4 regions of the Mesorhizobium sp. M3A.F.Ca.ET.175.01.1.1 genome follow, and region 1 is predicted to be linked to each of the others. Evidence: riboswitches for the same ligand, from Rfam matches in the RefSeq annotation. Region 1 holds a riboswitch; each other region holds the start of a gene.
What was found. Region 1 has a riboswitch for cobalamin ahead of bluB (5,6-dimethylbenzimidazole synthase). Riboswitches for the same ligand answer to the same signal wherever they lie in the genome.
Positions count from the first base shown of each region.

Region 2: linked by a shared signal. The riboswitch ahead of EN818_RS15630 (DUF1636 family protein) and the one ahead of bluB (5,6-dimethylbenzimidazole synthase) in region 1 are both predicted to bind cobalamin.
Region 3: linked by a shared signal. The riboswitch ahead of EN818_RS23355 (CbtB domain-containing protein) and the one ahead of bluB (5,6-dimethylbenzimidazole synthase) in region 1 are both predicted to bind cobalamin.
Region 4: linked by a shared signal. The riboswitch ahead of EN818_RS28155 (ABC transporter ATP-binding protein) and the one ahead of bluB (5,6-dimethylbenzimidazole synthase) in region 1 are both predicted to bind cobalamin.

Region 1 covers NZ_SRTP01000003.1:9,121-11,315, reverse strand. The annotation lists gene EN818_RS08050 (histone deacetylase family protein) at 1-529, opposite strand, end outside; cobalamin riboswitch at 646-826, shown strand; gene bluB (5,6-dimethylbenzimidazole synthase) at 868-1,605, shown strand; gene EN818_RS08040 (hypothetical protein) at 1,620-2,195, opposite strand, start outside.
Region 2 covers NZ_SRTP01000005.1:392,630-394,824, reverse strand. The annotation lists gene EN818_RS15635 (winged helix-turn-helix domain-containing protein) at 1-513, shown strand, start outside; cobalamin riboswitch at 543-748, shown strand; gene EN818_RS15630 (DUF1636 family protein) at 788-1,216, shown strand; gene cobW (cobalamin biosynthesis protein CobW) at 1,220-2,195, shown strand, end outside.
Region 3 covers NZ_SRTP01000011.1:213,771-215,965, reverse strand. The annotation lists gene EN818_RS23360 (gamma-glutamylcyclotransferase) at 150-836, shown strand; cobalamin riboswitch at 908-1,107, shown strand; gene EN818_RS23355 (CbtB domain-containing protein) at 1,144-1,323, shown strand; gene EN818_RS23350 (CbtA family protein) at 1,339-2,130, shown strand; gene cobU (bifunctional adenosylcobinamide kinase/adenosylcobinamide-phosphate guanylyltransferase) at 2,123-2,195, shown strand, end outside.
Region 4 covers NZ_SRTP01000018.1:74,154-76,348, forward strand. The annotation lists gene EN818_RS28150 (efflux RND transporter periplasmic adaptor subunit) at 1-543, opposite strand, end outside; cobalamin riboswitch at 789-993, shown strand; gene EN818_RS28155 (ABC transporter ATP-binding protein) at 1,179-1,964, shown strand; gene EN818_RS28160 (ABC transporter substrate-binding protein) at 1,994-2,195, shown strand, end outside.

The DNA of each region.
Region 1 (2,195 bases):
GATCGTCCCAGAAAATGTCCTGCGTGCCGTTGCCATGGTGCACGTCCCAGTCGACGATGGCGACGCGCTCGGCCTGGTGCTTCTTCTGCGCGTAGCGGGCCGCGATCGCGGCGGTGTTGAACAGGCAAAAGCCCATCGCGGTGGTCTTCTCGGCATGATGGCCGGGCGGCCGCGCAGCAACGAAGACATTGCTGGCGCGGCCGTCGAAGACGTCGTCGACGGCCGCATTGGCGGCGCCGATCGCCGTCACCGCGGCCTGCCAGCTCTTCGGGCTGGCGCTGGTGTCGGCGTCGATCGAGACGATGCCGCTCTCGGGAATGGCGGCGCGGACGCGGGCAACGAAATCCTGCGGGTGGGCATAGAGAATGGTCGCCTCATCGGCTTCCGGCGCCTTGACGCGATCCAGAGCCGAAAATGAGTCATCATCCAGCACACGCTCGATGGCGCGCAAACGGTCGGGCCGCTCGGGATGACCGGGTGGCGTAAGGTGTTCCAGGAATACCGGATGAGTGTAGAGACGGGTTGTCATGGCGCCTAATCTAGGCACGCGCAGCCCGGATGACCATGTTTCAGCGCCGAATGGCTGGGGAAAATTCGCGCCCGATAGTGTCGCTGACGGCATTGGCGCGGCGCCCGCCTCACGGTAAGGTCGTGTCACTGCCTGGTGCCCGCAACGCGCGGGAGAATCGGGAACACGGTTGAACTCCGTGGCGTGCCCAACGCTGTAAGGGGGACCGCGCCGGCAAAAGCCACTGTCGATGACGGGAAGGCGCCGGACGCGGGACGATCCCGAGCCAGAAGACCGGCCTGGCAGACATGGTCTTGCGCTTGGTCAGGCGCAGGGCTGCTGTCGCAAGGGGAAAAGCGATGCAGGCAGGAGCGGCCGCCGGCGGCGGCGATGACTTTGACCAATTGGCGCGCGAGGCGGTCTACCGGGCGATGTTCACCCGGCGCGACGTGCGCAGCCATTTCGTCGCCGACGATCTCGACGACAGCGTGCTGGCGCGGCTGCTGACGGCCGCCCATCACGCGCCGTCGGTCGGCTACATGCAGCCGTGGAACTTCATCGTCATCCGCGATGCTGAACGGCGCCGCCAGGTGCGCGACCTGTTTTTGGCGGCGCGCGAGCAGGAATTGCCGGCCATCGAGGCGGAGCGGCAGGCGCTCTACCGCAAGCTGAAGCTCGAAGGCATCTGCGAAAGCGCGCTCAATCTCTGCATCACCTGCGACCGGCAGCGCTCGCAGAACTCGCCGCTCGGGCGCTGGCACAATCCGGAGATGGATCTCTACAGCACCGTCTGCGCGGTGCAGAACTTCTGGCTGGCGGCGCGCGCCGAAGGCGTCGGCGTCGGCTGGGTCAGCATCATCGAGACCGAAGCGCTGAAGCGGCTGCTGTCGATCCCCGACCATGTCACGCCGATCGCCTATCTGTGCGTCGGCCGCGTCTCGGCATTCGCGCCGAAGCCGGACCTGGAAGCACATGGCTGGGGCAGGCGCCTGCCTTTGCCCGAACTGGTGATGAGCGAGACGTTTTGCGGCGCCGGCGAGGCACCGCTCAAATCGGCGATCGCCAGCCTCGGTCTCGGCGACCGGCCGAAGCCCTGATCAGGCGGCTGCTATCAAGCCGCCCGGGGCGCATCCCAGCGCGAGCCGCCGAAGGAATTGAGCGCCTTGTCGCGAAGCTCCCTGAACTTCGACGAGGTGTCGGCCAGGCGCCGGTCCCATTCGGGATTGGGAGCCTGGCCCTCGATGGCGGCGAAATAGACCTGCATCAGCGAGGCGATGGCGAAGGGCTCGATGAAGGCCGCCTTGAAAGCCCAGGCAAAGACGATGGCCAGCACGAAGGCCCAGCCGGCAAGCTGCCCGGGCATGACCCACAGGATGGCACCGGCCGGCGCCAGCATCAAAAGGAAGATGACGAAGGACACGCCCCACATGATCACCGCCAGCCAGACGGCGTTCTTGACCATGTGCTTGCCGTTCTGCGCGTAGAGCACGACCCCTTGCCTGGCGGTCTCGAAAGGCGTGTTCGAATTGATGCGGATATTGTAGCCGAGGATGATCTCGTCGACATAGGTCAGCGACAGGCGGATGACGGTGTTGATGAAGCTGACCACGCCACTGAGTCCCGGAATGGGCAGGAAGGCGGCGATGCCGCCGACCAGGCCGGAAATGGCGCGGATCGCGCCCTTCAC
Region 2 (2,195 bases), on a different contig from region 1:
CTGCGCGATTATTTCCGCCTGGCGCCGGGCGACACGAAGGACCGCATCGAGGAACTGGTCGAGATGGGCGAACTGCTGCCGATGAAAGTGGAAGGATGGGACAAGACCGCCTATCTCCACAAAGACGCCCGCTTTCCGCGCCGCATCGACGCGCGCGCCCTGCTTGCGCCCTTCGACCCCGTCGTCTTCGAACGCACGCGCACCGAAAAGCTGTTCGGCTTTCGCTACCGCATCGAGATCTACACGCCGGCCGAAAAGCGCCAGTACGGCTACTACGTGCTGCCCTTCCTGCTCGGCGACCGCATCGTGGCGCGTGTCGATCTGAGAGCCGACCGTCCGGCCGGCGTCTTGCGCGTCCACGCTGCTTATGCCGAACCCGGCGCACCGCCCGAGACGGCCGCCCAGCTCTTCGACGAGTTGAAGCAGATGCAGGGCTGGCTTGGCCTCGACAGCATCGAAATAACGCCGGCCGGTGACCTCGGCCCGGCGCTGGCCGACATCGCGGTGTCGTAGCCGCGCGTTGACAGGCCGGTACCTCTAAGCCTAAATCCGCCGCAGACGGTCTTCTCCCGGCAAAGGGAGGAGCCAAGAGGGAATGCGGTGCGGGCTTACAAAATCCCAAATCCGCGGCTGTCCCCGCAACTGTAAGCGACGAGCCTCGGCCGAACACCACTGGGCATTCCCGGGAAGGCGGCATCGAGGCGATGACACGCGAGCCAGGAGACCTGCCGTCTGAGACTTTACGTATCCGAACGCCCGGCGGGTTTTCCGGGCAAGGAGCCTGGTTTTGGATCGCAACGGCAGTTTTCCGGCCAATATCGCGGACTTTGCGTCCGAACCTGACGACGCCTTGGCAGGCGTCACCGTCATCGTCTGCTCGTCCTGCCGCGACGAGACCGGATCGGATGCGCATCCGCGCGCCGGCGCCCAGTTGGCCGAAGACGCGCGCCGTGCCGCATCGGGCGAAAGAGTCCGCATTCGAACGGTCGAATGCCTCGGCAACTGCAAGCGCCGTCTGAGCGCAGCACTTTTGCGCGACGGTTGCTGGAGCTACGTCTTCGGCGACCTCGACACGACCAGCGGCACCGATCTCGTCACCGGAGCAAAACTTTTCGCCACCTCGACCGATGGCCTCATCCCGTGGCGCGGCAGGCCCGATTCCCTCAAGCGCGGTCTGGTTGCCCGCCTCCCTCCCCTCGACCTCCTGAAGGACTGACCTATGGACGCCCCTAATTCGCCCAATCTTTCCCGTGTTCCCTGCACCGTCGTCACCGGCTTTCTCGGCGCCGGCAAGACGACGCTGATCCGCAACCTGCTTGAAAATGCCAAGGGCAAGCGGCTGGCGATCATCGTCAACGAGTTCGGCGATGTCGGCATCGACGGCGAGATCCTGAAAGGCTGCGGCGTCGATACCTGCCCGGAGGAAAACATCGTCGAACTGGCCAATGGCTGCATTTGCTGCACCGTCGCCGACGACTTCGTGCCGGCGCTCGACCAGATCCTGTCGCGCACGCCGAAGGTCGACCACATCCTGATTGAGACCTCCGGCCTGGCCTTGCCGAAGCCGCTGGTCCAGGCTTTTCAGTGGCCGAGCGTGAAGAGCCGCGTCACCGTCGACGGCGTCGTAGCCGTGGTCGACGGTCCGGCGCTGGCCGACGGCCGCGTCGCTTCCGACATGGATGCCCTGCAGGCGCAACGTGCCGCCGACGATTCGCTCGACCATGATGATCCGGTCGAGGAGGTGTTCGAGGACCAGATCGCCTGCGCCGACCTGATCATCCTGTCGAAGAGCGATTTGATGGACGCGGCCGGCTCGGAGCGCGCCAACGCGGTCATCGGCGAGCACGTGGCGCGCGCGGTCAAGGTCGTTCCGACCGCACAGGGCAAGGTCGACCCGTCGGTGCTGCTCGGCCTTGGCCTCGCCGTCGAAGACGACATCGAGAACCGCAAGACGCATCACGATGACGAGCTCGATCACGAGCACGACGATTTCGATTCCTTCGTCATCGATATCCCGTCGATCGCCAATCCGGATGAGCTTGCAAAGCGCGTCGCCGTTGCCGCCGAGCAGGAAAACGTGCTGCGCGTCAAAGGTTTCGTCGAGGTCGGCGGCAAGCCGATGCGGCTGCTGCTGCAGGCCGTTGGCCCGCGCGTCAACCATTATTACGACCGCGCCTGGACGGCGGAAGACGACC
Region 3 (2,195 bases), on a different contig from region 1:
CAGTCCGATTCAGTCGTCCCAACGACTATCACGGTTAGGGCCGACAACAGAGGGCGAATGGCTGCTCTCCCGCATTGTGGCGTCTGCTCGGGGCCCTTAAGCTCGCGCCGTCAGTGCCGGCGCGATGCCGGCGGCCCAAGGTGCATCGAATGTCCGCAAGAATGATGTCTCTGACCGAAGAACTGGTTGCCCGTTGTTTTCGGGTCGTCGAAGACAGTGGCCCCGACCCAAATGCCGCGCATCTCGATGACGCCGACTACGAAGCGATGCTCGATGCATTGGAGGTTGAACTCCCCGCCGCCGAGCCGCTCTGGCTGTTCGGCTACGGATCGCTGATCTGGAAGCCTGAGATCGACCATGTCGAGGAACGGGTCGCAGTGGCGCGCGGCTGGCACCGTTCCTTCTGTATGAACATGACACGCTGGCGCGGCACCAGAGAGAGCCCGGGCTTGATGATGGCGCTAGATCGCGGCGGGCAATGCAAGGGCGTCGCCTTCCGGCTGAGCGACGGTGATCGCCGTCAGCAGCTGAACAAGCTGCTTAGGCGCGAGGTGACGCTCAAGCCGACAAGCTACCATCCGCGCCTGCTCAGCTTGGCCAGCGGCAGCGGTCCATTTCGGGCCCTGGGCTTCGTGATCAACCGCAAGGGCACCACCTATACCGGCGTGCTCAGCGAAGGCGAGGTGGTCAGAAGGCTTGCGACCTCCTGCGGCCACTGGGGTTCAGGCGCCGACTATCTCTACAACACCGTCAGGAATCTCGAAGCCCGAGGCATTCACGATGCTCACCTGTGGCGGCTGCAGCAGCTCGTCGCTGCCAGAATCGCCGGCTCCTAGCACACCGAGCCGTGCCGCAATCACGCTCCAGCGTGGCGGAATTTGGTTTGCCGGGGGAGACGATTCTGCCTATAGTCGCCGATGTCGTCGGTTCCGTTTTTGGAGCCAAGAGGGAATGCGGTGAGGGTGGACTTCCTGCCCAAAGCCGTGGCTGCCCCCGCAACTGTGTGCGGTAGTCCTGCCCCATAGACCACTGAGGATTTGCCTCGGGAAGGTGGGGAAGGGCGTGGATCCGCGAGCCAGGAGACCTGCCGGCGACAAGAAAGTTGACTTCTATGCCCTCGGGTGGAGGGCGAAAGGACAAGACATGAATACCGCTTCCTTTTCCCTCGGCGCTTCCGTCTCCTCGCAGTCGCGCTTCATGCAACTGGCGATGGCCGCGCTGCTCGGCATTTTCGTCGTCGGCTTCGTCGGCTTCTCGCATATCGATGCGGTCCACAACGCTGCCCACGACTATCGTCACTCGATGGCTTTTCCCTGCCACTGACGAGGGTTTGACATCATGAATCTGTTTCGCAACGTCGTGTTCATCGCGGCGATCGCCGGGCTCGTGGCGGGTGTGGTTCTCGCCTGCATGCAGGCCTATGCCACCGTTCCGTTGATCCTCAAAGCGGAAGTGTATGAAAAGGCGGGCGAGGGTCATCACCATGACCACGCGACCAACGACAACCCTGTGGGCGCAGCCGCTCCAGCCGCCGGCAGCGCGATGAGCAGCGCAGCCCCGGCGCCCGCCGAGGCAGTTGCCCCAGCCGAGGAGGAGGGCTGGGCGCCGGCCGACGGCTTCGAGCGATTCGCCTTCAATGTCGTCGCCAATATCGTCACCGGCATCGGCTTCGCGCTGATCCTGGTCGCAGTCTCGGAATTTGCGGGCGGCATCGGCAACTGGCGCCAGGGCGTGTTCTGGGGCCTAGCTGGCTTTGCCGTGTTCACACTGGCGCCTGGCCTCGGCCTGCCGCCCGAACTCCCGGCAATGCCGGCGGCCGAACTGCTGCCGAGGCAGATCTGGTGGGTTTCGACAGTCATCGCGACTGCGGCCGGGCTCGGTCTGATTGCCTTCCGCAAGTCGCTGCCGCTGGCCATTCTTGGCGTGGCGCTGATCGTGGCACCTCACATTATTGGCGCGCCGCAGCCGGAAAGCTTCGAGACCGCGATTCCCGAAGGATTGCATCACCAGTTCGTTGTCGCCGTGACGCTCACCGATCTGGTGTTCTGGCTGGTTCTGGGCGCGGTTGTCGGCGTGGTGCGCGGACGCTTCACCGGCACCGCGACCAGCTTGCGCGACAGCTTTGCCTGATCGCGCCGAAGGTCGCCTGACCTTCATCGTAGGCGGTGCGCGCTCGGGCAAGAGCGCGCATGCCG
Region 4 (2,195 bases), on a different contig from region 1:
CTGGTCCTTGGCCATCTCGAAGGCGATGTTCGCCGATTTGAGCTTGGCCTGCGCCGAGCGCAAATTCTTCAGCGTCGCGTCGTAAGTGGCGCGCGTGGTGAACCCTTTGGCGAGCAGCGCGCCGATGCGGACCTCGGCGGCGCTTGCTTCGACGAGCACGGCTTGCGCCGCCGCGACATCGGCCTCGGCGCTGGCGAGCCGGTTGCGATAATCCTGGTCTTCGATGCGGGCGAGCACCTCACCCTTCTTCACCGTCGAGCCGATCTCGGCGATGCGTTCGAGCAGCTTGCCGGATACGCGGAAGCCGAGGTCGCTTTCGAGCCGCGGCCGTATCTCACCGACGGCCGTGCGGGTGTCGGCGCTGCGGGTCGGGGCGACCGCCATGGCCTTGACCAGTTTCATCTCCGGCGCGGCGGGCTTTGCGTTCGAGGCCTCGCTGCGTGCGCCGTGCCAAACCATGGCGGCGCCGCAGGCGAGGATGGCGATCGAGCCGGCGACAAGGCGGCGCCTCAGCGGCCTGTTATGGAAAAGTGCGGCAATCATGTTGTCTCCGTGACCAAGGTTGCGGTCGCGCCGGGAGGATGCTGCGACCGGAAAATGTTGGCTGGGAGCGATCGGCGTTTTGGCCGGTCTTTCGCCAGCCCGATCTTTTTGCGTTTTCGGGCCCGCGAAATCCCGAACGCTTTCTGAAGTTTTTCCGATGTTTGGCTGAGGCAGTGCCGGAAATCGGGATTTTCGCAAGCCGGCGAGATTGCACGGAAGCCAGTTGCGACTCGTGCGCGGGCGACCTAGGATGGCTGCGTCATGGTCCCGAGCCGCAAGGCGAAGGGTGAAAAGGGAACACGGTGAGATCCGCCTCGGGTCGATGCCGTGGCTGCCCCCGCAACTGTGAGCGGCGAGCTCCATCTGAAAACCACTGGCCGACAAGGCTGGGAAGGCGGATGGCGCGGCGACCCGCGAGCCAGGAGACCTGCCATCGACACGAGTTGACCGGACGGGGTGTGCCGGGAGGAGACGCGGCGCCGGTCTGTCAGCCGGCCGTCCAGCATCCTTCCGTCGCCATTTGGAGAGTGACGGAATGTTGGACGGCTCCATCGATCGCCACGAGTGCGCGCCCTGCCGAAGCTATTTGCTCGGATCAGCCGGCCTGATTCGAAAAGCCGTTCGGGAGAAGCTCCATGACTGAGCTTCTCGAAGCTCGCAGGCTGACGGCCGTGGCAGGCGGCAAGCTCCTGGTCGATGGCGTCAGCCTGTCGCTCACTCCGGGCGAACGGCTGGCCATCGTCGGGCCTAACGGTGCCGGCAAAACCACGCTCTTGCGCATGCTGTGTGGTGCTCTGCGGCCGGCCAGCGGCGAGGTGCGCCTGGCCGGACGCCGGCTGGATAGGATCACGCAGGGCGAGCGTGCACTCAGCATGGCCGTCGTCGGCCAGGCCGACCAGCCTGATCCGCGGGTTACTCTCATCGACTATGTCGAGCTTGGCCGCGTCCCGCATATCGGCATCAGGCGCAAGCGCGAGGATCGCGATATCGTCGTGGATGCGCTGCGCCGGACCGGACTCTTGCCGCTGCTTTGCCGCACGATCGGCTCGCTGTCCGGTGGCGAACGGGAACGTGCGCAACTCGCCCGTGCCATGGCGCAGGAGCCAAAAATCCTGTTCCTCGACGAACCGACCAACCATCTCGATCCGCGCGCCCGCGGCGACCTTCTCGACCTTGTCGCGGACTTCGGCATGACCGTCGTTGCCGTGCTGCACGACCTGTCGCTGGTGGCGCCCTTCGCCACCACGGTGGCGGTGATGAACAATGCCCGGCTGCATGCGCTGGCGCCGCCGCGCGAGGCGCTTGACGCCCAGCTCGTGCGCCAGGTCTTCGGCATCGATGTGCTGCGTCTGCCGCATCCGACAGAAGACCGCGAGCTCACCGTCTTCGACCTTGCCAACGGCGCATCCTCGCCATCCTGAACCTGTCCAAACAAAGGAGCACCTGTCCCTTGAAACGCATCGCGCTGTCGTTTGCCTTTTTGCTCGCCGCCTCGCCGGCCTTCGCTTTTCCGGTCACCATCGACAGCTGCGGCAAGCCGCTGACCTTCGAGGCGCCGCCAAAGCGTGCCGTCATTCACGACCTCAACATGGCCGAGATGGCCTTCGCGCTGAAGCTGCAGTCCTCGATCGTCGGTCTCACCGGCATCACCG